DNA from 4 places in the Paenibacillus sp. SORGH_AS_0306 genome. Region 1 is predicted to be linked to each of the others. Evidence: predicted binding sites of a transcription regulator. Region 1 holds the regulator's gene; each other region holds the start of a gene.
The links. Region 1 encodes LexA, which represses DNA repair genes until DNA is damaged. Its sites were predicted from a motif close to CGAACATATGTTCG; they were not measured.
Positions count from the first base shown of each region.

Region 2: a site for LexA is predicted at 3,068-3,081, ahead of QE450_RS08750 (YolD-like family protein). Genes of this name have one in related genera too.
Region 3: a site for LexA is predicted at 4,531-4,544, ahead of QE450_RS04935 (DNA polymerase IV). Genes of this name have one in related genera too.
Region 4: a site for LexA is predicted at 4,935-4,948, ahead of addB (helicase-exonuclease AddAB subunit AddB). Genes of this name have one in related genera too.

Region 1 covers NZ_JAUTBP010000001.1:2,320,329-2,328,069, forward strand. The annotation lists gene QE450_RS09980 (HAD family hydrolase) at 1-213, opposite strand, end outside; gene QE450_RS09985 (methyltransferase) at 306-827, opposite strand; gene QE450_RS09990 (DUF896 domain-containing protein) at 1,020-1,220, opposite strand; gene yneA (cell division suppressor protein YneA) at 1,390-1,950, opposite strand; gene lexA (transcriptional repressor LexA) at 2,218-2,844, shown strand; gene QE450_RS10005 (hypothetical protein) at 2,962-3,432, opposite strand; gene QE450_RS10010 (hypothetical protein) at 3,705-3,941, opposite strand; gene QE450_RS10015 (glycoside hydrolase family 127 protein) at 3,967-5,943, opposite strand; gene QE450_RS10020 (glycoside-pentoside-hexuronide (GPH):cation symporter) at 5,998-7,395, opposite strand; gene QE450_RS10025 (AraC family transcriptional regulator) at 7,656-7,741, shown strand, end outside.
Region 2 covers NZ_JAUTBP010000001.1:2,035,293-2,043,033, forward strand. The annotation lists gene QE450_RS08730 (rhamnogalacturonan acetylesterase) at 1-176, opposite strand, end outside; gene QE450_RS08735 (universal stress protein) at 428-856, opposite strand; gene QE450_RS08740 (YhgE/Pip domain-containing protein) at 1,028-2,119, opposite strand; gene QE450_RS08745 (MarR family winged helix-turn-helix transcriptional regulator) at 2,218-2,649, opposite strand; gene QE450_RS08750 (YolD-like family protein) at 2,738-2,989, opposite strand; gene QE450_RS08755 (glycoside hydrolase family 127 protein) at 3,172-5,130, opposite strand; gene QE450_RS08760 (MATE family efflux transporter) at 5,334-6,665, shown strand; gene QE450_RS08765 (SDR family NAD(P)-dependent oxidoreductase) at 6,778-7,542, opposite strand.
Region 3 covers NZ_JAUTBP010000001.1:1,106,311-1,114,051, reverse strand. The annotation lists gene QE450_RS04950 (quinone-dependent dihydroorotate dehydrogenase) at 1-775, opposite strand, end outside; gene QE450_RS04945 (L,D-transpeptidase) at 990-2,411, opposite strand; gene QE450_RS04940 (ferredoxin) at 2,649-2,891, opposite strand; gene QE450_RS04935 (DNA polymerase IV) at 3,106-4,395, opposite strand; gene QE450_RS04930 (Imm26 family immunity protein) at 4,834-5,043, opposite strand; gene QE450_RS04925 (DUF6756 family protein) at 5,036-5,542, opposite strand; gene QE450_RS04920 (DUF6386 family protein) at 5,557-6,003, opposite strand; gene QE450_RS04915 (hypothetical protein) at 6,094-6,441, opposite strand; gene QE450_RS04910 (hypothetical protein) at 6,453-6,830, opposite strand; gene QE450_RS04905 (hypothetical protein) at 6,873-7,250, opposite strand; gene QE450_RS04900 (HEAT repeat domain-containing protein) at 7,289-7,741, opposite strand, start outside.
Region 4 covers NZ_JAUTBP010000001.1:2,931,026-2,938,766, reverse strand. The annotation lists gene dnaJ (molecular chaperone DnaJ) at 1-57, shown strand, start outside; gene prmA (50S ribosomal protein L11 methyltransferase) at 210-1,178, shown strand; gene QE450_RS12735 (site-2 protease family protein) at 1,182-1,865, shown strand; gene QE450_RS12730 (16S rRNA (uracil(1498)-N(3))-methyltransferase) at 2,015-2,803, shown strand; gene QE450_RS12725 (class I SAM-dependent rRNA methyltransferase) at 2,850-4,220, shown strand; gene QE450_RS12720 (hypothetical protein) at 4,421-4,897, shown strand; gene addB (helicase-exonuclease AddAB subunit AddB) at 5,090-7,741, shown strand, end outside.

The DNA.
Region 1 (7,741 bases):
CGGATTAATTCCAATCCATTGTGTAAAAGGAAAAGTCTCATAGGATTCATACAGTGCTCTCGCTTCTCGGCGTACTGCTTCTTCCAAAGCTATAGGATCAACACCTGTCGCTTGCTCAGCCACAAGACATGTCTCTGCAAAAGCTTCTTCTATACTGCGTTCATCCCATAATAACGTATCATCTAGATCAAACAAAACCGCTTCAATACTCACTGCCTGTACCTCCTCAACGATCATCATGACTTTAATTATGATAATAGATATTTAGATTAGATAGCATATATAACGATCGATCTCCAAAAAGCTTAAGCTTTTTCTTGAATCGAAATTTTGTGTTGTGCAGCAAATGTGCGTAAATGCTCGCTCATTGCATCTGTATCATAACGGTTTAATGTGCGTGAGAATACCCAGCTTCCACCTTTAGAGCTATGTTCAATCACTACATATCCTTTTTGAAGGCGAATACTTTTTACTTGAGAAGAAGAGATCAGACGATCACGATTAAATTTGGTAGTGATCAATGAATCTCTGCCAATTTTCAAGTACGGTTTGCGGAAATAAAGCATTACGCCAAGTAAAATGTACAAAGCTACGGTAACGATAAAGATTACGCTAAAACCATCAGCTGTTGGATACATAATACCCATCACTGCATAAATAATTCCCAATATAATTAGAGCAGCTGGAAAAACAATGTTTCTTCCTTTATACGCTGTATATTCGGAAATACTGGTTTTGCCACCGATAGAAGATTGACCTTGCTTTCTACGTGCAGCATTAACTTGCTTTGAATTGCGTCGAACTTGCCTTTCCCAGGAACGGGACATACTTTGTTTCCCCCTAATAGATAATGTAAGCCTTACAACAAAAGCAGAAGACTTCGTTCTATCTTATCATGCCAGAACAAGCCCTAAATTTCCATAGCAAAATAGGATGCTCTCTGTAATAACAGCTAGAGCACCCTTCAGTTAGTTCACTTCTTTGCATTTATTAAAGCTATTATATGATTCTAGTGATGACTATTTTTTGATGTTATTCGATTGTTCTACATCATCTACAATTTCAATCGTATCTAGTTGTTGACGGAAATTACTGCGAATATTATTTAAATAAATAGCACGTAACTCGTCACGCTCTACAGTTTCTTCGGCTGTAAGACCTGAACTTTTTTTCTTACGAGCTAATTCATTAATACGTGCAATGAGTGTATCGATATCCATAACTAACCTCCATGTAAGTAATCATCTTGTGACCATCACTAACTTTGACATGTAAAAAAAAGCTTGTCAAGATCAACATATCTTAACAAACTTTCATCCCACTTAATGAATATATGTGCTTATCTAGTGATATCATTTATACAATAAATATATTTAGAGAACATGTAAATCAATCGTAAGGAATTACCAGAACATCGCCTGCTTGAATCTCACTTGTAGTCAATTGATTCTCACTACGAATCTCAGCGATATAGTCACGTGTATCTGTCTGGGCTGATTTGTATTCACTAGCGATACTCCAAAGACTATCCCCTGAATGAACAACAACTTTTTGTGCAGGGCCTTCTACTTTGTCTGCTACTACAAAGTTATGAATCACTCCGCCGTATAATAATACACCTGCAAACACAAAACATACCATTAAACGTCCGCCAGACTTCCACTTCACTTTTTGAGCTGTGCTTTGAATAAGATGTAGCGTTTTTTGACGTAATGTTTTTTTGCCTTTAGGTTGAGCTGGCTTACGTATCTTTTGCACATTCGGCAAATATGTCCACTCATCCACCACTACATCTTTGTCCGCTCGTGTGGCATGAATAGCTGCTTGCTGGGATTGTTTCTCCGAATAACTTGTTGATGTATGATGTATATCTGATCCAGATGTATCAATCTGTTGTTCACCATCTTCAGATTGATTGTGGATGCTACGATATGTAGTATATTTTAACATTGTCATCACGCTCCAAACATTTGTTCTTGTTTTCTTAAATTCACTATAACACGAACATATGTTTTACTCAATAGTTTTTTACGAACCTTCGTTCGTGTTTTTTATTGCACCTTTTAGACTATAGATTATGCCTCTTATACGATGAATAGACTACAAAAAGTAATGAATAACAAAATAAATATACAAATTTTAGAACTTATGTTTGTACGAACGGTAGTTCTATGTTATAATTTTGCCAAACGTTACTAGCATTGGGGTTGATAAGGTATGTCAAAAGTTTCAAGTCGCCAACAGGCCATTTTGGAATTTATCCGAAATGAAGTCAAACTTAAAGGTTACCCGCCATCTGTACGTGAAATTGGTGAAGCTGTAGGTCTTGCTTCTAGTTCTACTGTACATGGTCATCTGGATCGTTTGGAGAAAAAAGGACTGATTCGACGCGACCCGACCAAACCTCGTGCCATCGAGTTGTTGGGTCAAGAAGAGTCTGAAAGTAATATTCTTTTCGCTCAAACGGTATCTCGTGTTCCTATTATTGGAAAAGTAACCGCCGGTGTTCCGATTACAGCTACAGAACATATTGAAGACTACTTCCCTCTACCACAGAATTTTACAGGTGAAGGACAAGTATTTATGCTTTCTGTAGTTGGAGACAGTATGATTGAAGCAGGAATCTATAATGGTGACTACGTAATTGTACGTCAACAACAGACCGCTGATAATGGCGATATTGTTGTAGCCATGACAGAAGACGATGAAGCAACTGTCAAAACGTTCTACAAAGAAAAAGATCATATTCGTCTACAACCTGAAAATCCAATGTATCAGCCACTTCGTCTGACACATGTTACGATTTTGGGTAAAGTTGTAGGATTGTTCCGTAACTTGCACTAAATCACTACTGTACGTTGCAGTTCATAGAAGATAGAAAAAGACCGCTACTTTCTAGTAGCGGTCTTTTTCTTATTTATATGAGAATAATTTAATTTATTTAGATTCAGCACAATGTAATTATTGTACATATCTCCACAATGCAGTTTTAATTACATGTTCGGCTTCTACTTCACTAAAAGCAACTTCAATCTCTTCTTTGCCTTGTAAAACTTTGTACATCCATACAGGATGCTCTGTTGGATTCAAGTACAATAATTCTACCGCAAGTTTAGGTTTTCCAGAATCATGAGAGCATTTGTATTTGAGATCAGCCTCTCCATAATAATGTTCACTTACATTTTTTTTAACTACAGTTATAGTAATGACAACGAGAGCAATTGTAATAATCAGTTGATTTTCATCTTTCTGAATACTGCAATCTTCTTTAAAATGTTTTTTGATCTCTTCTAAAATGGTAGAAAATTTCATCCATAAATTTTCACAATATTCTAAAAAATGCTCATGAATTTTTAAAGAATATGAAAAAGCTTTTGCGTTCTCTGCTTTCTCTTCCTGTGCACGTATTACCGCAGATTCAATCCAACTCATAATTGCTACCTCCTTTAACTGTAATGACTGAACATATTGAGTACCCAAATTGCAACGTCTTTACCTAACCCTCTACTACTTATTGGATGCCTTTTATACAAGCTGAATACGGTACTTTTTGTTGATATACTCTTAATTTTTTATTTGATTTCTAACGTCACTCCTCTTATTCATTATATGATTTCTTCATCATAACCTAATAATAGGAAATTGATACCTTTTAATGCCAAATAATTACTAAATATCTTATATTTTTTAATAGTAAGCTACATTTATCCAAATAGCTTTGTATCCATTAGTTTGGCAAGTAATGCTTTGAAATCTTTACTTTCTGCTTTTTCAGCCAATTGGGCTTCAAGTGTATTGAACTTTTCAGCTAGAAAATAAGCATTTAAAAATACACCTAGATGGTCTTTAGCCACTGCTTCGGCATTATCTTTATCTGATGAATAACTTGAAATGACAGTATAGGCAAATTTCTCAGGATCTATTCTCATTTTTGATTTCATCAGGCACTCTCCTTGTCAGTGTTGATTATGCTTGGTTATGCCATACACGCATTTCACCGGATTGTCGGTTAGCCCAGCAATAATAAGGAATAAGTCGTAATGTTGTAGTAGCATACGTGGTAGCTGCTTGAGAAGCATATAATACATCTTCCCACTGCGAAGTAATGATTCTTTTACGTGCCTCTACATGGATCGTACCTATCCCTCCTAGCAACTGTGGATCAAATGTATATTGATAGGTCTGATCTTTATTTAACTGAATTAAATGCAAATGCTCTCCATTATCTACTTCTTCAGCGCAATAAATAAACGGGCCACGTCCTATAGCTACTTTGCCAATATCTGCTCTGACTAGCGGATGTGCTGTATATTGTTTGATCTCCATCGGTAAAATAAACTCGATCTTGTCATTAGACTGCCATACACGATCAATGTGTAGAAATCCGTTAATGTTTTCCGCTTCTATATGCTCCCCATTGACTATCAATGAATAATCATCTGCCCAGTAAGGCAATCGGAGCGCCAATGTAAAAGCAGTTGGTTGGTCTGTCTGTGTCACAATCGAAACATGACCTTCCCACGGTAGATTCGTTGTTTGTTCAAGCTGTACTTTGCGATGATCTATCTCTAATGTTGCTGTGCTTGTAATAAATAGATTGGTATATATCGCTTTTTGCTCTGATTGAACCGTATACATATATTTATGAAGTGAAGTTAATAATCTTGCTAGATTCGGTGGACAGCAAGCACAACCGAACCATTCGGGGCGTGTAAATTTCACATGACTTTTTCCTGGATCTTTACGGCTGTTCTCTGGACGTACTTCTAACGGATTCACATAGAAAAAATGTTTGCCATCCAGTGCCATACCGCCAATAGCTGTATTATATAATGCTCGCTCTAACACATCGGCATATTCAGAACGTGCTTCATTTTTGAGCATATTAAAAGCAAAGAAAATCAATCCGATCGAAGCACATGTCTCACAGTACATCGTATCATTAGGCAAATCGTAATCCAGTGTAAATGCTTCTCCGTCTACTGTTGATCCTATACCGCCAGTAATATACATACGTTTGGTAATCATATTTTTCCAAAGGCGTCGGCAAGCTTCTAACATCGCGGTATCGCCTGCTAATAAAGCAACATCTGCCATAGCTGCACACATATAGACAAGTCTAACAGCATGCCCTTCTGCGGTCTGTTGTTCCAAAATCGGTTGATGGGCTTGATAATACTCTAGTGGACGATGACTCATGCCTGCTATAACTGGCTTGGTTCCTGCGTCTTCTGTCTGTTGTCTGGCGAAAAAGGTAGTATCGGTTCCTCGCTCATACAGAAAATAGCGACTCAGATTCAGATAACGTTGTTCTTTTGTCAGTGAATATAATTTGGTCAACGCCAGCTCTATTTCTTCATGACCGTCGTATCCTTGAATCTGATGTTCTCCTTTGCCAAAAGAAGCATCTATACAATCCGCTAATCGGCAAGCAATCTGGAGCGCTTTTTCATTACGAGTCGATTCATAATAAGCAACTGCTGCTTCGATAAAATGACCTGCACAATACAATTCGTGACTTTCAGCCAACTTCTTGAATCTGCGCTCTGGTTCTTCAATAGAGAAGTACGTATTGAGATAACCATCTTCTTCTTGCGCTAGAGCAATAAGATCAATCACTCCGTCAGCCAATTCTTGTAATTCAGTATCCGCATGAATAGATAATGAGTAAGCCACCGCTTCCAGCCATTTGTATACATCACTGTCCTGAAATACCCAACCATAGTGATTACCTTGCTTCAATCCAGCAGCAATCTTGAAGTTTTCGATAGCATGACTTTTTTCAGACGGAATACTGTTATCATTTCTTTCTTTTTCGATCGTAATATCAGCATTATCATTCAATACATTCCATTGATAAGGAATCATTTCTGTACGGACAAGCTCCCGATAATGAGACCAGAATTGATCTGTAATTGTAAGTGATTGTAAATGTAATGACATCGTATGTCTCTCCTCCTATGGTAGATACTCTATGATCGTCTATAAACCGAATATTTATTTCACTTGCGGTTCAGCATGGTGTTCTTTAATTAACAACTGTCTACGAATATAGCCTTCATTTTTTTCAAAACGTCGATAAAATAACATCGGAATAATTCCTAGTGCAAATACGATAGCAGGTAACCAGATAAACACAAATTGAATACCTGATAATGATTGTGTACTTTGCGCAACATTAGGCACATAACCGAAAGATGACATAAATTGTGTAGGAATAAATCCACCTAATCCTGAACCTGCTTTGATACAAAAAGCACTACCGATTGCTGTTAAAATACCACTTCCACGTAGACCTGACTTCCATTCGCCATAATCGACAGTGTCCGATAACATTGCAAAAGGCATAGAGCAAGCAATACCTGATCCAATACAAGCAATAATCCATCCGACAATCAAAAAGCTGATATGATCTCCTGCAAAAAAGAGTACGATTTGTCCCAAAACAGCTAATACAAAGCCAAAAATCATCGTTGAATATTTGTTAGAAAATTTTACGATAAACGGAATCAATACCATACCAATCACTTGAATGACTGAAATTCCGTTGATCAATGGCACTAACTCTTTATGACCGATATTGTATTCAAAGTAATAAACTAATGTAGAGGTACGAATCGTTAAAGCGATCCAGAATAGTAAATTAGCGATTACTAAAATAATCCAGGGCCAGTTACCTTTCATCGCTTTAAAGCTTGATTTGAATGGAATAGTTTTGATCTTTTCGGTATTGATTTCTTTGAGATCAGCAAAAGCAATCAAAAACATAATGATAGATACTATCCCGAATACACAAAGTGTCCAAAAAAATCCTTTCTGATCATTACCTGCTCCAAAAAAAGCGACTAATGGCAAAGTAAATGTGACTGCTGCAAAATTACCAACATTTCCACCTACCATCCGAAATGAGTTCAACACTACTCGCTCATCGGTATTTCTACTCAAATTTGGCAAAATCGAAGTGATCGGTGTTGAAATTCCGGTATAAGCTATCCCTGCTAAAATATAGGTAACCGCTGCATAAACGACTTTCCATGTCCCATCCAAGTTTGGAGTGGTAAACGTCAATACTGTAAATACTGCAAAAGGAAAACATAGCCACAAAAAATAAGGACGACTTTGACCATACTTGGATCGGGTACGATCGACAATAATCCCCCATAGTGGTGCATCTACTGCATCCACTAATCGTGTTACCAACAATAAAGTACCTGCTACTCCAACCGATAAGCCAAATACATCGGTATAAAAATAAAGCAAGTAAGCACCAATAATGCTGTACAACAAATTGCCACCTGTATCTGTGAGCGCATAACTAATTCTGCGATGAAAAGGAACTTTATCATTCAGAAGAGTGGTTTGAGGCTCTGGCGAAGATTGAGGTGTAGACTCCATAATGTAACCTCCTGATTCAATCAAATAGTGATGATTTCTTTATCTAATAGTAAGCGCTTACGAAAAGAAGATAAACTTAGGATTTCGTAGGAAAGGTTTCTATTTCCGACTCATTGAGATATTTAAAAAATTAATTATTTTCATATAAAATTGTGCTATACTACCTTCAAAGTGCAGGTTATTCGTAATGAATATGACTAAGGTTAACAAATCCGACTTTTCCTATCCAAAACTGACTTTTCGATAAGGAGTGATTACATATGCTGCTCAAACCGATTTCAAAAATAAATATCGAGCGTCCTCTTGCCTATTTTAAATGTGGACAATTTGTAAGTGATGAAGGCTG
Region 2 (7,741 bases), 290 kb from region 1:
GTCGAAGCTTGAACGCCTGTATATCCTGATGTAACACCATTAGCGCCAAAATCAAATTTGTAAGCGGTTGCAGAAGCGTGTATAGAAGATGATTGTCCCCAGCATGTACTTAGTAGTGCTCCTACCAACAACATACAGCTTATTGTGCTCCATTTGCTTCGAAATTTGCTTTTCATTATCCATCCTCCTCTAAAATGTTAACGTTTTCATTACTGTGTTACTTATTCGCCTGACAAAAGAAGTTATCCTTTATATCGATCAAAATATCATTTATCAAAATCTAGAAATAGTCGGTATAAGAATATAGATACTCTACAATCTCATAAGATTACAAAGTAAAACGATACGCCAAATATCCTGCTCTCCCAAAGGAACAGGATATTGGCTATCTTTATTTATTAATCATCAGTTATTGCATCTAACTTGTTTATTTCACAATCATTACTGGAGATTTGGCACGTTGCGTTACATAATGACTAACACTACCCATTACGAATTCACTCACTGTCCCTAATCCGCGACTACCCATAATAATAAGATCGGCTTCAATACGATCAGCGTACTTAACGATACCTTTGCCGGCACTTCCTTGAATAACAGTAGCTTGCGCATTCGGAATGGTTGAGATCAAGCGGCGAAGATTAAGGCGTACATCCTCTTCTTCATGGTCAAAATAAGATTCCAGTTCATGAGTAGGAATCACTAACGGCTGTTCTAAGATTTCTGTAGAAGTCGAATCCACATACAATACTTCAATTTGAGCGTTGAGCTCTATTCCCAGACCGACTGCTTTTTCCAACGCTTTTTGAGAGTGTTCTGAGCCATCATAAGGAACGAGAATGTGTGATAATGACATGGTTAACGCCTCCTTTTGGAATAGTACAGATCATTGATACGCGAAAATCTTATTCAGTGCGTCGTAACATTTGGCAATATAGATGCTTTTTTTGGATAAAAATCATAGAGCATTCCTGCAAAGCAACTATCTGACCAAATGTCTTGCTGTAGACTGGCCTTTCCCTTCAGCTTAGTGGCTACCTGCCGGATGACTTATAGGGCTTGGAGCTGGCTTGACCAGCGCTGTACGAATCCATGTGATTCCAAAAGTAACAATAGCAATCCATAGTAAGTGAATCACAAATGAGGAAACAGAAGCCCCACTATAAATTAACCTTAAATAGCCCTGTATAGCATTCGGAGCCGGTAAAAAATATCCTATATTTCGATATAAAGGAGATAACATAGCAGCAGGGATAATATTTCCGGCTGTCATCAACTGAAGCGGGATCAGCGCCACATTGAATAATGGAGCGACATTGCCGAATAAAGCGAATGCCATCTGTGTAACAGCAATACAGGAAATATAGACCAACAGATGAAAACTCCACATTTGCCAGAACGAAGCAACCGTATCTGCAAATAGCGATGCTACTGTAGTAATCACGAATGAAGCGACTACAGAGATCACAAGCAGTAATATCTGTCTGCCCCAAAAGATCTGCCACTTACTATGATCACGCTTTAACATCATAGATGCAATATTTAATTGGATATTCATGGTCATTACACCAACATATGTGACGAAACCTAAAATCATCGGCAACATCGAAATTGCAAAATTTGAAATATCATGTGTTTTGACAATATTAGTGGTGACGATTTCTTGATGAACATCTGCAAAAGCATGTTCTCCAATCGTAGAGGAAATTTGCGTAGCAGAACTTTGAACGATCGATTTGGCAATATCGGAATTACCTTGATTGATATAATAATTCATTTGAGTCGTTCCGTTCGATGCGACATTTTCTGTAAAATGAGCCGGAATCGAAATGATCATCGTTAGATCACCATTGTCCATTTGTTGCTGTGCTGTAGTTAATGAATCATAAGATTGGGTCTGATAGGGAACACCTGTAGTGATCGCTTGAGCAATGCGTTCGCCTTGTTGTCCATCTTCATTAACAATTCCAACAACCAGTTGATCTACTCGTTCGGTGGCTCCATGATATCCAGTCATCCAAAATAATAAAAATACCAAAGGTACAAAAATAGAAAACACAATCCCTACTTTGGTCTGTGTAATCCCTAAAAAATCTTTAAACGTTTTGAATACAGTCATTTGTTTTCCTCCAACTATCTTTTCTCTTTTTTAAAATACATGCATAGGATATAAATGGTTGTGCATGTATTAGGTTAAAAAATATCCAGCTGACAAAATCAGCGGGATAAATGTTCAAACGTCTGATTGATCATCGCAATAAATTGCTTGGTTTGTTCCGGCGTGAACAATGCGTTAATCTCATCATCCACTTCTTGCATAATCGGCTTGGTCTGCTGAATTAATTCGTGCCCTTTTGTTGTTAAATGTAGTAATACTGCCCGGCGATCTGAAGGATCAACCGTGCGTGTTAGCAATTTTTTATTTTCCAGACGATCCAATGTTTTGCCGATACTGGTCTGGTCTTTGGAATTTAACTCTGCTAATGCTTTCTGTGAGATACCATCATGACTGACCAGATTATTAAGTACACCAAATTGCTCTGGAGTAATATCATAATCAAGTAATAAATGAGATGCTTTTTTCTTATAGGATAAATAGGTTCGAGATAATAACAAACCTAACGGGTTCTGCTCTTGATTAAATGGCATGATTATCCTCCTGAAAAAATACTAGCATAGCCGACTATCGACTATGCTAGTATATTCTGGTTATGAAGGATTTGTCAAAGGTATTTATTTAATCTCTTGGATAGTTCACACCCATGATATCCATAAATTTCACTTTGTTTACTTCTTCTTCATATTGTACATGTACTCGACCTGTACGTGGATCCATATTTACAATCTGACCGCGTACAGGTTCTTCTGCACCCCACACTGTCAGCAAAATTTCCGATTTCTCTTGATAGGCTTCAGTAAGTTGATTACCAATTTCTTCTAGTGCAAATTCATCCCGTGTTGGACGTTTTGCTACCTTTGCTTTAGCCAAAATAAACCCCCCTTTACACTTCTCTATTCTATTTTACATTTAACTTGATATCGATACAATAGTTTACACTAAAAAATAAGCACAAACGTTCGCTTTTTTTGATAATTTGACATTTTTTCATCTAATTTTCTGCAAAATAAAGAGGCACGACATTAATATATCGTACCTCTTGGGTTATGTGGTTAGTTTTTACGAATCCAGACAGCCATATCGCCTTCACCACGATTCGCCCAGAGAAAGTAAGGAATCGCTGTAAAAGGCTGTTCCTGAATGGTAGGAGGACTGTCTTGGTACAAATGGTCATCCCAATCACTGGTCAGCTCACGAGTCGCTGTACCTTCGATCACCACAGCTCCACCTAATAATTCAGCATCAAATCGTGTCGTTAATGATTGCGCTGGATCAATGGATAGTGCAGAGATTAATTCTCCATTATCTGCTTGCTCCAGACAGTAGACCAGTGGCCCATGTTGTAAAGCAATTTTGCCAGAAGCAGCGCGCAATCTAGGATGGCTATGAATCACTTGCACATGCATCTCCATATTCCACTCTACACGATCATCTACCGACCATTCTCGCTGAATATAGATATATCCATCCTGTACAAGTGATTGATATTCAATAGACTCACCGTTGATCGTTAGCGAAGCTTTTTTGCACCAACCTGGTAAACGTAAAGCCAATGTAAAAGATTGTGGTTGTTCCAATTGGAATGAAAAGCGTGTTGCCCCATTCCATGGATATCCACTTTCTTGCTGGATCACAACCGATTGCTCACCAACTGTTAACTCTGCTTCGCCACCAATATAAAGATGTGTATAGATCGTATCTTGATTGGTGCTGTAGATGTATTGCCCTAATGAACTTACAAGACGTGCAATATTAGGAGGACAGCAAGAGCAACCAAACCATTTCTGACGAACAGGCTTCACATGATGCTTGCCTGGGTTATGATGACAAGCAGACGGCCATACTTCCAATGGATTCACATAGAAATAATGTTTACCATCCTGTGCCATTCCGCCTATCACTGTATTATAAAGCGCACGCTCTAACACATCAGCATACTCGCCTTTGGCTTCAATCTGCAACATCCGATGCGCAAAAAAGACAATTCCTACCGCAGCGCAAGTCTCCGAATATCCACTATCATTAGGCAGATCATAATCGATCGTGAATGCTTCACCATGATGAGTAGAACCAATCCCTCCAGTCACATACATTTGCTTGTGTACCATGTTGTTCCATAAAGTCTGACATGCTTGATAAAGACGGGTATCTCCTGTTAATCCAGCAAGATCAGCCATCGCTGTGTACATATAGACCGCTCGAACAGCATGCCCTACTGCTTCTTTTTGCTCTCGTACCGGCACATGTGCCTGACTGTATTGAAGATTGATGTCATTTGTTTTACCTACAAAAAAGTTAATCCGATCCCGTTGCTCCCATTCTTGTTCTAGAAAGTTAGGTTGTTGTCCACGCTCATCAATAAAAAATTGACTCAATTGCAAATACCGTTGTTCTCCTGTAAGACGGTACAATTTAACAAGCGCAAGTTCGATCTCTTGATGACCATCATATCCGCGTAATTGACCTTCACCTGTTCCAAATACAGTATCAATATAATCTGCTAGACGGCAGACCACATCCAGCAGTTTCTTTTTACCTGTTGCTTGATAATAAGCAACTCCTGCTTCAATCATATGCCCGGCGGTATATAGTTCATGACAATCGGCTAGATTGGTCCAGCGCTTATCCGGTTCTTTGATTGTAAAATATGTATTCAGATAGCCATCTTCACCCTGTGCTTCTGCAACAAGATCAATCACTTGATCGGTCAAGCGCTCTAACTCTACATCAGGATGAGTCATTAACGAATAGCCAACCGCTTCAATCCATTTTGCTACATCTGTATCTTGAAAAACAAAGCCGTTAAATTGCCCTTCTTTGCGACCGGCAGCAATTTCAAAATTCTGAATAGCATAACTAGGTTCAGCATCAGCAATACGGTCATGCAGCGCATCATATTGATAAGGAATCACTACCTGACGCACCAGATCATTGTATTTTGTCCAAAATTCATCTACGATACGAACTTCTTTAGGTGTAACCGTATTCAGCACTTTATTTACAGTAGACATTAAGTATTCTCTCCTTTAGATAGGTTCTATTGGATATGATTTCACTTTAAAATGAGTACGCTTTCAAAATAATTGTTTATGTTATCATTAATTAATATCACATTTGTTAACGATATACAATCATTTCATCTATAAATTAGATCACTACATAGAGTTATAGTTTAATCGTAGTTATTTCGATTAATTTATGGTATAACAAAAGTATGAAACCATTACAATCTTCTACTCCATTACATTATCGTAGTTATCTTGCTTTGAGTATTCCGTTAATTATTTCTACAGTTACTACTCCTTTACTTGGTGCTGTAGATACCGCTGTTGTTGGTCATTTATCAAGTAGTATTTACATAGGTGGCGTTGCGATTGGTACCCTTATTTTTAATACGTTATACTGGCTATTTGGCTTTCTGAGAGTAAGTACTTCTGGATTTGCAGCCCAAGCCAAAGGAGCCGGACAATTAGAACGGGGCTTTTCTGAACTGGTACGCCCTACTATTATTGCGATCCTTATTGGTGTCCTTTTTATTGTGTTGCAGTATCCTATTTTGCAAGGAGTACTGGCATGGATCAGACCGGGTGCTGATATTCGTGAGCAAGCTTCTATTTATTTTCATATTCGTATCTGGGGCGCTCCGGTTACATTGCTTAATTATGTTATTCTAGGCTGGCTTATTGGTATGGCACATGTAAGGCAGACTTTGTTTTTGCAGATCGGTATTAATGTGCTTAATATGATTCTGGCGATTGTATTTGTACATGTGTTCCACTGGCAAGTCGCAGGTGTAGCTTCTGCTACATTGATTGCAGAGATAGCGGGTCTGGTGTTCGGAATTGTATTGATCTGGCGCTCGCCTTATTTTAAATGGGGATCGATCTCTCAAGCAGGCGTGTTTAATCGCGAAGCATTGCGGCGTATGATTAGTGTAAATAGTGATCTATTTATCCGTACAATCTGCTTATTGGCTATGTTCAATATATTTACAGCGAATAGTACTTCGTTTGGACCTGAAATGCTGGCAGCTAATGCGATCTTATTGCAAGTCCATTATATTATGGCTTACTTTTTCGATGGCTTTGCCAATGCCAGTAGTATCTACGCTGGACAAGCTGGAGGTTCTCGTAATCCACTGCTGTTACGGCAGACCATTCGGTGGTCGTGGTACAGCTCATTTCTACCCGCTCTACTCATTGTGCTACTCTACTGGATATTCCATGAACCGTTATTAGGATTATTTACAGATTCAGCGGCCACGATTGCACTTGCGAATGAATATAGCTTCTGGTTATTATTATTTCCTTTAGTTACAGGTGCAGGTCTGGTATTCTATGGTTTATTTACAGGGCTATCTGTAACAGCTCCTATTCGCAACTCGATGATCATTTCGTTTGTATTGTTTCTAGTAGTTCTCTGGGTAGCTGTACCGATATATGGTAATCATGGATTATGGTTAGCCTTTATCGCATTCGGTCTGGGACGAAGTATATTTTTATTAATCCGTCTGCCTCGATTACTGCAAGCTATTCCTGATCAATAATCTATCTTTTTGTAAAAGAAATGCACAACAACATAGCAAAAATAGGCACCTTATAAATAGGGTGCCTATTTTTATACAAATATGGTACATTATATATGTTATTAACAGATTTTTAAAATTCTTGCTGTGTCGGACGAATCAACACTTCATTAATAGCCACATGTTTGGGACGAGTCACCACATATTCAATAGCATCTGCAATATCTTGTGCTTCTAGTGGTGTAATATTACCAAATAGTTTGCCCATATCTTCCATTACTTCAGAACGTACATGAGAAGACAACTCGGTCTGTACTACACCTGGCTCGATCAATCCTACACGCACACCGCGACCTGTTACTTCTTGACGTAACGCTTCACTAAATGCAACGACTCCAAATTTGGTCATATTGTATACAGCAGAACCTGCACCAGCCCGACGACCTGCAACTGAACTAATATTGATCAAGTCAGCGACCTGACGATCAGATTGCTCTGCGGCTTTGAGTAAGTGTGGTAAAGCAGCATGAGAGATATGCAGTAATCCATTCACATTAATAGATACCATGCGTTCCCATTCTTCAGCAGGAGCATTCTCTGCTGGCCCCAATAACATCACACCTGCATTATTGACTACAATATCAAGACGATTATATTTGCTAATGGTTTGTTCAATCGCTTTTTGAGCTTGGGCTTGATCTGTAATGTCTGCTTCAATAACAAAAGCAGAACCGCCTTGTTCGCTAATTTCTGTAGCTAATTGATCCAGACGATCTTTACGACGTGCTACCACGACTACAGTTGCTCCTTGTGCAGCTAGAGATTTAGCTGTTGCTTCCCCTATTCCGCTACTTGCTCCTGTAACTAATGCTACTGTTCCTTGTAGTTTTTGTGCCATGTATAACACTCCTTTATACAGATTAAAATACACATATCTATAGTAATATACCCTTATTCAGAAGAACACAATCAAATTTGGAACAATTCATTTAAAAAAAGAAGTTAACCTTTTCTTCATATCTGCTCTATACATACCGATTAAACCTAGTATATATTAAAAATAATTTTAAGATTATGATCAGTATGGTAAAGGAGTG
Region 3 (7,741 bases), 1.2 Mb from region 1:
GGGATAATGTGGTATTGGTAGCAATCAGACCCGCTACTCCACTTGCAGCGATCGTATCGACCATATGTTCAAGTTCATTATCATTGACATCCGGTGCAATTTTGACCAGTACAGATTTGGAAATGCCATTTTGCTTCGCCTGGCGCTTCATTTCACCCATTACCAGTCTAAGCAAATCTTTCAATTCATCACCATGTTGCAAGTTACGCAGATCAGGTGTGTTAGGTGAACTGATATTCACTACAAAAAAATCAGCGTATCGATACAATGTGCGAATACAAGTCTCATAATCGCTAGCTGCATCCGCATTTGCAGTGACTTTATTTTTACCGATATTGACTGCTATAGGAATAGGTCTAGAAGATAACGAACGTAATCTTCCCGCCATAGCAGCTGCCCCTTCATTATTGAAGCCCATTCGATTCACAAGCGCTCCATCTGAAGGTAAACGAAACAAACGTGGCAATTCATTACCGGATTGTGCTTTGGGCGTTACTGTTCCGACTTCCATAAATCCAAAGCCTGACGCAGACAATCCTGGAACTGCCTGAGCATTTTTGTCGAGTCCTGCTGCAAGACCAACAGGACTCGGAAATGAAAGTCCAAACAATTCAGTCGTCATATCGGGTGTACTTTTCACTCCATACATCGACTTCATCGCAGCTAATGTGCCTGGTATACGCACCCCCGCGCCCAGACCTCCAATAACCATGTGATGTGCTTTTTCCGGATCCATCCGAAATAACATAGGTTTGAAAACATTGCGGTAAAGCAAGTTACATTCACTCCGTTCCTGGCATTTGCAAAAAGCCTTTATGCATGATTTTGCAGGAATTATTATCTATTAACCTGTAAAATCATTCTCTATACCAGTTTATCCTTTTCGGGGACAAAAGAAAAGCGCTCTTCTCATTTGAAAAGAGCGTCCACTGTGTACATAAACTCAAACGGTATATAATGAATCAATCCAGTCGCTACAAGGAACGATCCTAATTTAACCAGTGATAATGACGTGAAGGATCTGTCTGATCTTGTGTACGTTTTGTCTGGAATCGCACAGAGGGAACAGAAGTGTCTCCTGGCAATACATTACTGGCAATGGTTACTTTTGTTCCTAACGGAATCATATCAAATAATTCCTCTACATCGGCTTGATCCATCCGCACGCATCCTAATGATTCATCTTGACCTACACTATCAGGATCATTGGTACCATGAATAGCATAATTCGTATCCGATAACTGCATACCCCGACTGCCAAATTCTCCATTAGCTTTGCCATTTGGATTCATCACTTTAATCGATACTTGAAAAGTACCCTCGGGCGTTTTACTTCCACCAAGCCCTACTTCATAATTACGTAAAATAATCGATCCGCTAACTATAGCTAAACGATGCTTTTGTTTATCGACAATCACTTCAAGTGGTTTTGTAAAATAAGGATGATTCCCGAGTGTAGATGAGAATGCTTCGTCTCCGATTGTATTGCCGCTATCGTCAGTACTTTGGCTGCCACTGCTCTGTAGCTTCTTTAAAGCGGTAAACGTCTGGTTCATCGTATCCGAATTACCTGCTAACCAATTGCCTGGAAAAGGCGCTTCCAACTGATTCATTTGCTCTGGAAGATTTCCTTTAGCAGTTATATAATTGATCATCGCTGTTCTCATTACAACCAACTGCTCTTGTTGCTGTACCCAAGCCGCCGATTCATTTGGATAATGATCCAATTCTCCGGGTTTACACTGGCATGCTTTGGGATCATACGATTGAAGATCGATCTGTCCGGGCTGATCGGTGGCTGCCATCGTATATAAGACAGGCATATTCGGTGTCCATAATAGCCAATCGTCTTGCTTTTCCATACCTAGTACTGCTGCAACTTGTGGGGCTGTTTTTAACATTTGTTGTCTCATATATTTAGAAACGGCAGACAATGAAGCATTGGTATTATTTAGCGAAGCTTCTGCTGTAAAGCTAAGTGGAGCCGAGTATCCTTTGAACGTATCTGCTGGTTTCTTTTTTGAAGTAGCTGATGCTACTTTGGTCGGTGGCTTGGTGATATGTTGAGAAGAACGATCTGCAAGCGTCTGATCTGTGGCATGAGGAGCTTCTACAGAACGCAACGTAATTAAAAACAGTAACAATATAGCAAACACACTGTATCGCCAACGACGAATTTTGCGATCTCTTTTTTCAGCCATTTCCATAAGCTTGGCTTCGTAATCTTTCAAAATATCCGCAGGCACTTTACTATGTTCAAAAGCTTCATATACATCTCCAGCTTTGTTGTAACAGTAATTAGCTTTACCCATTTGTCCATCGGATTCATATTCTTTGCCAAGCAAATACCAGCCCATTCTGTTGTTGGGGTGCATTTTGACATAACGCTTTAGATAGAGTAGATTTTTCATTTATTACCTCCAGCATGGACACTACGCTCCAATAGTCTATATTGTCTCTATAGTATGTACAGTTTAGGGATAGCTATTTTATATTTAAAATATAATGCAATACTATGTATATCGGCTAATCTGTGTATTTCTTCAAGTTACTTCAAAATGAGATTATAAAAGGCGTTGAGAGACACATTTCGTCTCTGCAACGCCTTTTATCGGACCATGTACTTCTATTCAGTACACTAGTAAAACTTATTCAGCTTGAGCGAAAGGCTCATCAGCAATTTTGATTGAATCTGTAGGACAACCGTCACAAGCATCTTGCAAATCATCAAACATATCGTCTGGAATTGCCATAATACCGCGGTTAGCATCACCTTCATAAATCACTTCAGCCAAACCTTCATCATCATAATCATAAATGTCTGGAGCTGTTGCTCCACAAGCACCACAAGCGATACATGTATCTTTGTCAACCCAACTATATTTCCCCATCTTTATATATGCCTCCTATCGTTACTTACCAGTTGTCTTTTTTTAAGAACTGACACCAGTGTACATATACTCACAATATAATATAAAAGATATATTATTTCAAATGAATAACCAACAATTACCAGTACACAAATTGTAACACACCTGTACTACGAATCCAATTATTGATTAAAATTTAAACAATATAGATCAATATTGAATCATTACTTACTGATTATTCTTCCATGCCTGGCAAAATCATACCATCTTTTTGCAATGAAGTGCCTCTAATTTTGTGATTACGAATCAGGACTGAAGGATCATTGCCTAACATACCTGCTGTTAGTATCGCACTTTCACCAAATTTATCGCGTAACTTATCCATTACTTCATTTAACTGCTCTTTGACCGGCTGACGATTATAATCAAACAAGTCCATTTGCAAAGCAGCTTCTTCTTTGGGCTGTAAATTCTGAAGAGCCACTCCTAATAATCGAACAGGCGCACGATCTCCCCAATGACGATCATATAGTGCACAAGCTTCACGATACACTTCATCCGCCGTTTCTGTAGGAACAGCTAGTGACTTGGAGCGAGTGATTGTTTTCATATCAGGTGTGCGAATCGTAATCTGAATCGTCTGAGCGATTAATTTCTGACGACGCAATCGGCGACATACTTGATCGCTTAGATTAAGCATCACTCTTCTGATATCGTCACGATCTTGAATATCAGCAGGCAATGTTGTAGTATGCCCTATCGACTTACTGACTTCCCGATCAATCTCTACAGGCGAATGATCTATCCCATTTGCCGCTTGCTTGAGCCAGCTTCCCATTACACCAAATCTAGCTGTTAATCTGGCTTCATCTGCTGCTGCAAGTTGCCCTATCGTGCGAATGCCCATATCTACTAATTTGGCAGATGTTTTCCCGCCGATGCCAAACAATTGTCCACATGGCTTATCCCATAATAACTTGGGCATATCCCGTATACGCAATATCGAAATACCTTTAGGTTTTTTCATATCTGAAGCCATTTTTGCTAGTAATTTATTAGGCGCAATTCCTATCGAACAAGGTAAATGTAACTCTTCCCAGATCCGTTGTTGCAACTGTTCCGCAATCTGAGGTGGCGTGCCAAATTGACTTGAACCTGTGATATCCAAGTAGCATTCATCAATTGACGTTGCTTGCAACATCGGTGTGTAACTATACGCAATATTCATGAATGCCATTGAGTATTGTTTGTATAAATAAAAGTCAGGCGAAATTAAGATCAGATTCGGACATTTCTGCAATGCTTCTCTAACCAGCATGCCTGTTTTTACGCCACGCTTTCTCGCTTCGTAAGAAGAGGTAACCACAATTCCTTTGCGCAGTTCAACACTACCTGCGACAGCTGTGGGCTTGCCTTGATATTTTTCCGGTTCTTCTGCTGTATGAACAGAACAATAAAAAGCATTCATATCTACATGCAAAATGACTCTTCCTTTGGCAGGGTAGTAATTGGCATGGTGCCTCAAGCTGATCATCCTCCTTGCCTGTGCAGTCTTTACCCTATGGATTATGCTCTATCAGCCGAATCGCCTACAATAGATATCGTATGATTCTATTATATCGTATCTGTTTCATTTAGCCTATGATATGACGCAAAAATAAGTACAAATGTTCGGAGTTATTGAAATAGACATTGGGATATGGAGAGTCATGTGGATCATTTCAAATCTTTATTCCACTTGGAGATCATGCTAATTCGTGGTGAACGCAATATTACAATTGGCGGAATTGGTTCGATGAGATATTAGATGCTGAAGTTGTATTACAAAAAGCCGCAATGGCGTCTAACGGATCAAAATCGTTATTTGAATATGTAGCTCCTTTTGCGATAAGTCGGGAAAAGGACTTACTATTCTGGGATACACGTCCATCAAATTGTACAGAAGAATACCCGATCTATACTGTTAATACAGATCACTGGAATCATCAGGCGACCTGTCGTTATGTTGCTCACTACGATAGACTTGATCTTCTTGGATACAGAGTACACCAAATGAAAAAACTTTTTTAAATCGGTCATACAGAGTACTAATAACCTGACAGATCGCCAAGCGATTGTCTTTTATTGGAATGACCAAAATATCGCCTGCTTTATATTTTGCTTTTTCAAACATCGTCTAGCTCTTTTTTGCGTTTCTGAATACGTCCACTTATTGGTTCACCTATACCGATAATGACTTCATGATGAGTCTCGCACAATAACCATTGTAGCTTTTTGGAGACGATATAATATTCAGTCATTCCTGTTTGTTCAATTATCCATTGAATCGCATCTACATAAGCTTCATACACCCAATATTGTTTACCACTGTAAAAGCGTTCAGGAGCGAGAAACCAGACTTGTTCGGTGCGATCAATCAGTTTAGCAATCTCTCGGTACCCTTCTGCCCCTACCTGATAACTTACATACGGTTCTTGCAAATGATTGTATCCTCGCATTAATGCAGATTCGCTTCCTGCATGTGAAGACGTGATAAATCTTTGTGTGATTGTTGAAAGTATAGATGACCACTGCATTTTACCTACTTCGTGAAAGCGAGGAGCTGGAATACGATAGTGTTGTACGAGGTGTTCTATTTCATCCCTTGTACTAGCATAATGTTGACCAGACATATATACTGACCTCCTTATCCAATACGAATCAAATCTTCAAACTGATTGTTAGCGATTGCCTGTTCAGTTCGTAACAAAGCAAATTCAATATTTTGCTGTGTTCGTCCTATTTTCAAATGATATACGCCTGACTCAACCGTTATATATTGTCCACTGTCCCCATCTTCTGGTTCTAGCTCGCCCCCTGTCACATTTTCTGCTGCTCCTGCATACAATTGACCCGAAGGAAAATTGATCCATAATTGAACTACGGGTTGCTCGATCTCATCTACCTGTTGCATAGTATATAATCCATCTGCGCCTACATTGAGAAAAGCAATATTCCCTAGATTCACTTCTAACAATTCATCTTCAGGAATAGACCACCAATCTGATGTGTCTTCCAATCGATGCTTCAGTGCTTGCAGATCATAAATACAAAGTGTTGCTGTATCTGTCATCACTTGAATTTGGTTAGGCATTGGATCGTTCCTCCTTAATTATACTCATTTCATCATGTGCACATCTGATCCTGATTACAATCTCATCTCTTCCAGTATTCTTATGATTATTTACAATTCAATCCACTGTTCTTCTGTAGAAATACTCGTTTGGATGATATCAATCATTCGCCGTACAGGTGCATCATGTCGATGAAATAAACAATAAATATACACTTCACCTTCGGCTATAGATTCGATTGCTAGATCAGCCTGCTCCACTTGAATCTGTGCCACATCTGGCCAATCTGTATTAGAAGGATCTTTGATAACTAATCCAGCTTCTACCTGCTCAATCACCATATCACCTAGATCTAACGTAACCAAAGCTTGGCTCAACTGCTCGATTAACTGCCTGGCTTGCTGTTCTTTACTTATGCCCTCTTCTTCTATACATTGAATACCGTATTCCCAACCCACGATGACTCACCTCATAAATTTCCGAAAATAATAATCTCATCTGCCCATTCTAATTGAATCTCTAACCAGGTAACCAGCGAGCGGATAAATGCTTTGAGCTCACGATCTTTGGTCTGATAAGCTTTCATTTCTGCTAATATATTAGTCCAGAGCGCTTTGGCTATCGGATTAAAACCAGATGTATCAAAGTAACCATACCGATCATTGGTCACTGGATCAACAATAGGATAATGCTTTTTCAAATAAGGAATCAAATAATCAAAATCACCGGCATAAATAAAAACAGAATCGGCTTGAATCTGATCCCACTTCTCACCATAACGTGCAGGCAATAATTCATATCCTAGTAGTCCGTCAGCTTTACTATACTTATACGTAATCGTTCTCATTTGTTCATCCTCATTTCCTATTGAATGACATCTGTTCACAATTTAGGTTTGATTCGAAGATAGAAATGGATACATATACGACTTCATGATTTCGTTGGCTTGTTCTTGAGACGGTGGCTGTACATAAGGTTGTTCTTGTTCCAACCGTTTTACTTTTTGTTCAACAAATGCTTCATTCACCAGTGACGTTTTATTGTAAAAAGAAGCTTCAAGCTCAGCCATATCGCTTGCTTTCATCATTTTATAAAGTAGACTATTGAGCGAATCGCTACCAGCATACAATAATGAATCTGTTTCCTCACAAGAAAATTTCAAGTACAACATCGCTTTTTGAAAAGCAATAATCTCGGCTTGATTCACCTCTATCGCTCGTAAGCGTCCATCTCGATGATCATTTTGCTCTCTAAGAAATTCATTCATTTTGTACTCCTCCACTCTTATTGCCTTCTTGCCATCAATTACTTGCTATCCAGTTGAATAATCCATTCCAGAGTACGATGCTTACCTTGACCCAATACATTCTTACTTTGCTCTAAATAGCATAAAAGCTGTTTTTTCATTTCAATAGGAAGTTCTGCTCGAAATTGAGAATTTGCTTTGGTGATCCAACTGTCTAGTAAATGATTCACTGTATGCTCTACTATTCTATGCTCGGTTTGGACTAATATTCGCAATAAACTATCTAAACTTTGCCAGGAGTCAAAAGCAAACAGAATACGAAGAGCATTGCGCGAAATATGGGACAATGGACAATTTAGCACCAGTTGGATCAATCGTTCTCGATCTAACATATACGTGTATTGGATAAGCGTCTGTTTCGCTATTTTGGATACGCCGGGTTGCGGATCTACTAAAGCTTGAGAGAAAACATCTATATAAGCGGTAGGCTTTAATTTACCCAAAGCTGTCAA
Region 4 (7,741 bases), 610 kb from region 1:
CATGAAAATGAGCAATCTTTTTTTGATCGTGTAAAACGTGCTTTCCGCGGTGATTAAATCATAAAATCTCTGAGTAGAAAGCCCGGTTCTTTATGAGCCGGGCTTTTCATTCGGTTGTTAATGATGGGTGAAAGAGAATTTTGAATTTGGGCGTACAGATGTAGTACAATAAATCGTACGTATGTTTTACTATTAGGGGGAAATTAATAATGTTATGGCATGAGTTAACTATACATACAACAGAGCAAGCGGTAGAAATGATTTCTAACTTTCTGCATGAAGCTGGAGCTGGTGGTGTAGCGATTGAAGAATCAGGTACATTGAACAAGCCACGCGATACTTCATATGGACAATGGTATGAACTTCCGCTTAATGATATTCCTGAAGGATTAGCAGTGGTACAAGGTTATTTTGCAGAAGAAACCGATATGAATATTCTGATGGAAGAAGTGCGCGCACGCATAGCACAACTTCATGAATTCGATATTGAAGTCGGTACAGCAGAGATGTCGTTCAAAACGGTTGACGAAGAAGATTGGGCGAATGCGTGGAAACAATATTTCAAACCGATTCGTGTCTCTGAGCGTCTAACGATCAAGCCGACATGGGAAGATTACACACCTGAAAGCGATATCGAAAAGATTATTGAATTAGATCCGGGAATGGCGTTTGGTACAGGGACGCATCCTACAACATCCCTTTGCTTACGCACACTCGAAACAGTGATCAAAGGCGGAGAAGAAGTCATTGATGTAGGTACAGGATCGGGTATCTTGGCGATTGGAGCGATTAAATTAGGAGCTAAAAGCGTGCTTGCGCTTGACCTTGATCCGGTAGCTGTATCCAGTGCCAAAGAAAACACGCATCTGAACGGATTGGAAAAAGAGATCACTGTCTTTGAAAGTGATTTGTTATCTGTGCTCAAAGCAGATGCAACAACCAAGCTGAATGTAACGTTACCGGTACAAGTGGTAGTTGCTAATATTTTAGCAGAAATTATTTTGTTATTTATTGAAGATGTATATGAAGCACTAACACCGGACGGTGTATATATCGCATCAGGCATTTATAAAAATAAAGAAGATGTTGTTCGTAAAGCTTTAGAAGCTGCCGGATTTATTATCGAAGGCGCACATCGGGATGAAGATTGGATTGCCTTTGTTGCGAGAAAGAGGTAAGTAATGGATTTTTTGAATAACTTATTATTTGTACGACTTGATGTACTGCCTTTTTACGTATTAGCATTAGTAATTGGGTTTACAGTACATGAATTTTCACATGCTTACTTTGCCAATAAGTTTGGCGATCCGACAGCTCGCTTGTTAGGGCGGATTAGCTTGAATCCTGCGGTGCATATTGACCTGTTAGGGATTATTTTGTTATTGATTGCTGGTTTTGGATGGGCGAAGCCTGTACCTGTAACTCGTGAGAATTTCAAAAATCCACGTCTAATGGGGATTATTGTATCGGCGGCAGGGCCGGTTAGTAATTTATTGCTAGCTTTAATTACAGTCATTATTTATTATGGGCTTAATTATTTTGGGATTGTAGGTTCTTTTGCTAATACTCGTATTGATGAAGCAATCTTTATGTTTGTACAGTATATGGCTTTGATGAACTGTTTCTTATTTGTATTTAACTTAATTCCTTTGCCTCCTTTGGATGGTTACCGTATATTAAGTGATTGGTTACCAAGACGTGCTAGTGCTAAGTTACAACGTGTAGAACAATGGGCAATGTTGATCTTTTTACTGGTTGTCTTTTTACCGCCACTACGTGCAGTTACTATTTCACCGCTGTATACATTTGCTCAAGACTTAGCGTCTAGCTTTTATACATTCGCTGGTGTGATTTTCGGAGGATAAATCAAGACATTTACACAAGTACACAGTCGTTAATATAAGGGACAGAAGCAGGTGAACGATACATTACACCTAGCCCTGTCCCTTTAAAAGTTGTATGATATTAACTTGAGTTAGCACGTTATCAAATGCACATAGAAAGTGGATGAAGTATGCAGCGATATTTTGTACCCGCAGACCAGTTTGACGAGCAAGAAGTGCGTATTACTGGTGAAGATGCGCGTCATATTAGTCGAGTGATGCGATCCCGTATAGGCGATCAAGTGATTGCTTGTAACGGTCAATCTCTAGATGTATTGGTTGAAATTACAGAACTTGCCGAAGGCGTAGTGACTGCGTCGATCGTAGAACGATTAGAGCAACATGGAGAACCGGTCGTATTTGTGACAGTTGCTCAAAGTCTGCCCAAAGCTGATAAAATGGAAAGTGTTATTCAGAAATGTACAGAAATCGGTGCATCTTCTTTTCTGCCATTTTTATCTGAGCGTACTGTTGTCCAATATGATGAGCGTAAAGAAGTGAAACGGATTCAACGTTGGAGCAAAATAGCTAAAGAAGCCGCAGAACAAAGTCATCGGAGTCGTGTACCGCAGGTCGATTCACCTGTATCTTGGAAGCAATTATTGAAGCAGTTTGCAGATTATGATTTGATCTGTTTTTGTTATGAAAAAGAAAATGGGCATCAGCTTCGAGATGTTGTTCAACCTTTTGCTGAATCGTTATTGCTGACCAAAGATACGACTGCATCCAAAGCGATACGTGTGATGATTGTCGTAGGGCCTGAAGGTGGATTTAGTGAACAAGAAGTAGAAGCGGCAGAGGCGAGTGGCGCTATCGTTACAGGACTAGGGAGACGCATCTTGCGTACCGAGACAGCGGCGATGACAGCATTGGCATGTATTATGTATGAAACTGGCGAAATGAACGCTAACAAAGGGTAACCATTATAAATGATTAGCAGGAAAACAAAAAAGGAGTGGAACACTATTGGCAAGCGTGATATTGCAGCCCAAACGTAAAAAAAGATTAGAACAAGCTCATCCATGGGTTTTTCAAAATGAGATTGCTTCGGTTGAAGGAGATCCTATTCCCGGGCAATTGGTTAGTGTACTGACGCATCAAAAGCGCTTTTTAGCTACAGGATATTATAATCCTGCTTCGCAGATCATTGTACGGGTTGTATCGTACCAACCTTTAGAAGAAATGGATACTGCTTTTTTTGTAGAGCGATTTACACGCTGTCTTAAACATCGTAATCGTTTTTTGCCTACTGAAAATGCGTATCGTTTGGTCTATGGAGAAGCTGATTTTCTACCGGGATTGATTGTTGATCGGTTTGGCGAAGTATTGGTTGTACAATTATTGACGTTAGGCATGGATGCTTGTCGTCAACATATTATTGATGCATTGGTACAGGTGATGCAGCCGCTTGGTATTTATGAGCGTAGCGATGTGTCTGTACGTAAATTAGAAGGATTAGAAGAAGTAACAGGTGTGTTGTATGGAGAATGCCCTCGTCATGTGACTGTTACCGAAAATGGTCTATTGATCGAAGTCGATATTGTCGAAGGTCAGAAAACAGGATATTTCTTTGATCAGCGTGAAAATCGTGCTTCGATTGCTCCTTTGATGCTTGGCTGGGGTGATCGTAGCGGAATCGAATTGGCTGAAGTAGAAATAGATGGACATGTAACGCATAAGCCTGTGAATCGTAATGGTAAAATTGTAGATTTCCCTTACTGGGATGGAGCAAATGTGCTAGAGTGCTTTTCACATACCGGAAGCTTTACGCTACATGCGTGTCATTATGGAGCTAAAAAAGTAACTTGTCTTGACATTTCTGCACATGCGATCGAAAGTGCAAAAGAAAATGTACGTTTAAATGGATTTGAAGATCGTGTTGAATTTGTAGTGGATGATGCTTTTGATTATTTGCGTCGTAATGCCAAAGGCTTAGATGAGCGCCAATTACGTAGTAGCGCAGAGAGCAAACAAGATACATCCAAACCGATGACTGCTGCGGGTGGACGTTCTTGGGATGTAGTTATTTTAGATCCGCCTGCTTTTGCCAAAACGAAAAGTGCTGTAGCAGGTGCTGTTCGTGGTTATAAGGATATTAATCTGCATGGCATGAAGTTAGTCAATGAAGGTGGATATCTAGTGACAGCTAGTTGTTCTTATCATATGCGTCCTGATCTGTTTTTGGAAACGATCCAAGATGCAGCCAAAGATGCTGGCAAAGTATTGCGTCTGATCGAATGGCGTGCAGCAGGTAAAGACCATCCACAAATTTTGGGCGTGGACGAAGGACATTATTTGAAATTCGCTATCTTTGAAGTACGTAGTAAAACGTTTTAAATCGTAATTTTAATAGAGTGTTTATAAAATTGCTAGATGACTTGAATAATCTATTCGTGATTCTGGAATGTTAAAGCTACCTCTTACATGTTAGCTGTTGATCTAGGGTCTCTGTAGTACAATAAACAGTAGACTGTATATGCTTTGAAATATATAATTAATCATTTATTTTAAGTACAACATCCACATTCACAAAAATCATGTATAAATATAAAATCGATCATGAAAGAGGAATTGCATTGTCAGAGCAAAAAAGTGAAATTGAAGCGGTGATCACGCCACTCGGTTATCTGTATGGACGTGATGCGATCTATGTGGATAAGCTTTACTATGGGCTGGGTCGCAGAAGGGTGACGTTAGCAGGTGAGTTTAATGGTGCGCTAGCAAGTAAAAGCGAGTCAGACGATTTTGTCATGTACACGCTTCGCTTTGAAGGGGTGTTCTACTTTAATATGGTAGAACTCGATTTGTATAGTGATCAGCTACCGCCAGGGCAATCGGACATTAAGTCGAACTGGTTGGAATATCGTCAGTCTCCACTTTTGGAACGAGCGCAGCAGAAGCAAGAGCTAAAGGAACTGCGTCATTTTATACTGTTTACGTATGATGATGTGTTTGAAATTGCCTGTCAGCGTTATGAGTTAGAACTACATCCGAACAAGAGCAACGCCGAATAGTCATTGTCAGATGGCTATTCTTTTTTTATAATAAAATAGAACACATATTCGCTACTTATCGGGTTAGCAGTTTCCAGGTGCGGCGTTCTACAAAAAGGAGTTTTTGCGACGTCAACATCGATTGCACCGCTCTAATAGAACAATTTTTATGCATCGTGAAGACTATACTATAATAAATAAGGGTGAACTCATATGCCATTGCATTTTTTATTAGGTCGCTCTGGAAGTGGCAAAACGACCACCATCACTAAGCGAATCATTGATAATATTACACAACAACCTGATGGATCGCCTATCTTGCTACTGGTTCCTGAACAGGGTTCTTTTCAAGCCCAATATGCACTTGTTCGTTCTCATCAATCCAAAGGAAATGTACGTGTACAAACGTATGGTTTTCGCCGTCTAGCGAATTGGGTGCTACAAGATGTAGGTGGAAGTGCCAAAACACCGATTGGTGAAGAAGGTAAAAAAATGCTTCTTTATCGACTCATTCAGCGACACCAATCGCAATTGCGGATGTTCGGCACATCTAGCGATCAATTTGGTTTTATCGGCAAATTAAGCGAATTATATAATGAATTTAAGCGTCACACAATTACGTTAGAGCAATTAACTGAATATAGTGAACGATTATCAACATCAGCTCGTTCTCCTTTATTAATTGATAAATTGCATGATTTACAACGGATTTATCAAGACTTTGAACAGGATTTGCAAGGATTATATGTCGATGGAGAAAATACACTAACTGATCTTGCTTTAGCGATTCCAGAATCACAGGTACTTCACAACATTGATATTTGGATCGATGGATTTCATAGCTTTACCCCACAAGAATATGGTGTGATTGCAGCATTATTGCAAAAAGCCAATTCAGTGACGATTGCTCTAACATTAGATCGTCCTTATGATGGTGAACCTCCTCATGAATTGGAGCTTTTTCACCAGACAGCTACTACCTATATCAAATTAAAGCAGTATGCTAACGCTATTGATGAGTCTTTTACGATAGATGTTGAGAATCTTTCAGAGAATCCTACGGATATTCCAGTTCGGTTTCAATCTAGTCCGCAGTTAGCTCACTTAGAAAATGCGTATCGTTCTTCTCATCGCTGGCAACAAGCACCTTATATTAAGCAAGCTGGTGAACGTCAGGATATTTATACGTATGCTGCACCTGATCGTCGTTCAGAAGTAGAAAGTGCTATTCGGGAAATGATCCGGCTTGCTCGTGAAGAAGGTGCACGCTGGCAAGAGATGGGTGTATTTGTCCGTCAGTTGTCTGATTACGAACATATTATTGCACCGTTACTGCAAGATTATGAGATTCCTTATTTTCTAGATCAGAAGCGTAGTGTATTGCAACATCCATTAGCAGAGTTTATACGCTCAGCGTTGGATATTGTGCAATATTTCTGGCGATATGAAGATGTGTTCCGTTGTATCAAAACAGGGTTGTTGCTTCCAGATGATGGACGTGTGACAACAGAAGATATAGACCGTCTGGAAAATGTAGTACTGGCTTCTGGGATTCATGGATCACGCTGGACAGATGGACACCCGTGGAAAGGTATCCCTAGTCTTTCACTAGAAGCTGGTGATGATGTCAAAGAGATCAGTGAACGTGAATTAGTAGAAGGACAGCGTATGCAACAAGCCCGTCAGCTTGTAATCGATCCGTTGTACCGTTTTGAGAAAAGAATCAAAAAAGCGAAGCACGCCAAAGAAATGTGTGTCGCTCTTTATCAGTTATTAGAAGATTGCAATATTGCATTGCATTTGGAAAAAATGAGTACACATGCTACGGTACAAGGTAATCCTTTACGTGCTCGTGAACATATTCAGATCTATGGCGAAATTATTGATTTGCTGGATCAAATGGTTGATATTATGGCAGAAGATCAGATCGATCTGGGAACTTTTGCAGGCTTACTGGAAACAGGATTGAGTGGGATTCGATTAGGGATTGTACCACCAGCGATCGATCAGGTGTTAATCGGTTCTATGGATCGTACCCGTCCTATGGATATTAAATATGGATTTGTATTAGGTATGAACGAAGGCATCGTGCCTTCCCTTTTTCCAGACAGTGGTATTCTAAGTGAACCGGAACGAACCAATATGTTAGAAGGCGGATTAGAATTATCTCCGGGTAGTAAACGATTGTTGTTAAATGAGCAATTTTTGATTTATCATGCGCTAACAGTGGCAAGTTCTAAGTTATGGCTTAGTTATGCGTTAACAGATGATGAAGATAAAGGACTTTTGCCTTCTGAAGTGATTACGAATGTGCATAAGTTATTTCCTTTTTTACAACATCAATCGGTGGTCTCTCCATTATCGGCTCAGTCTGACCATATAGCATCTTTGCAATATGTAAGCACTGCTACAACAACGTTACCGCATTTGATAGCCCAGCTACGAGAGTGGAGTCGCGGAACAACGATTGCAAACACATGGTGGCATGTATTGAATTGGTACACTACACATGAAGCATGGAGACCGCAGGTCAGTATGGTAGTACAGTCTTTATTTTATAGAAATACAGGTGATTTGTTAGATAGTGATACCAGTCGACATTTATACGGACAGACGTTACGTACCAGTGTATCTGGAATGGAACAATTTGTATCTTGTCCTTTTGCTCACTTTGCTTCGCGTGGCTTGAGATTGCGAGAGCGTCAAGAATATCGCCTGAAAGCACCGGATATCGGTCAATTATTTCATGCTTCATTAACCGATCTTGCTACGATGCTCAAAGAGCAAGGACGCGCATGGGGGCAATTGACTCGTGAAGAATGTGTAGAGATTGCGTATGAAGCCGTCGATAAGCATATCCCACGT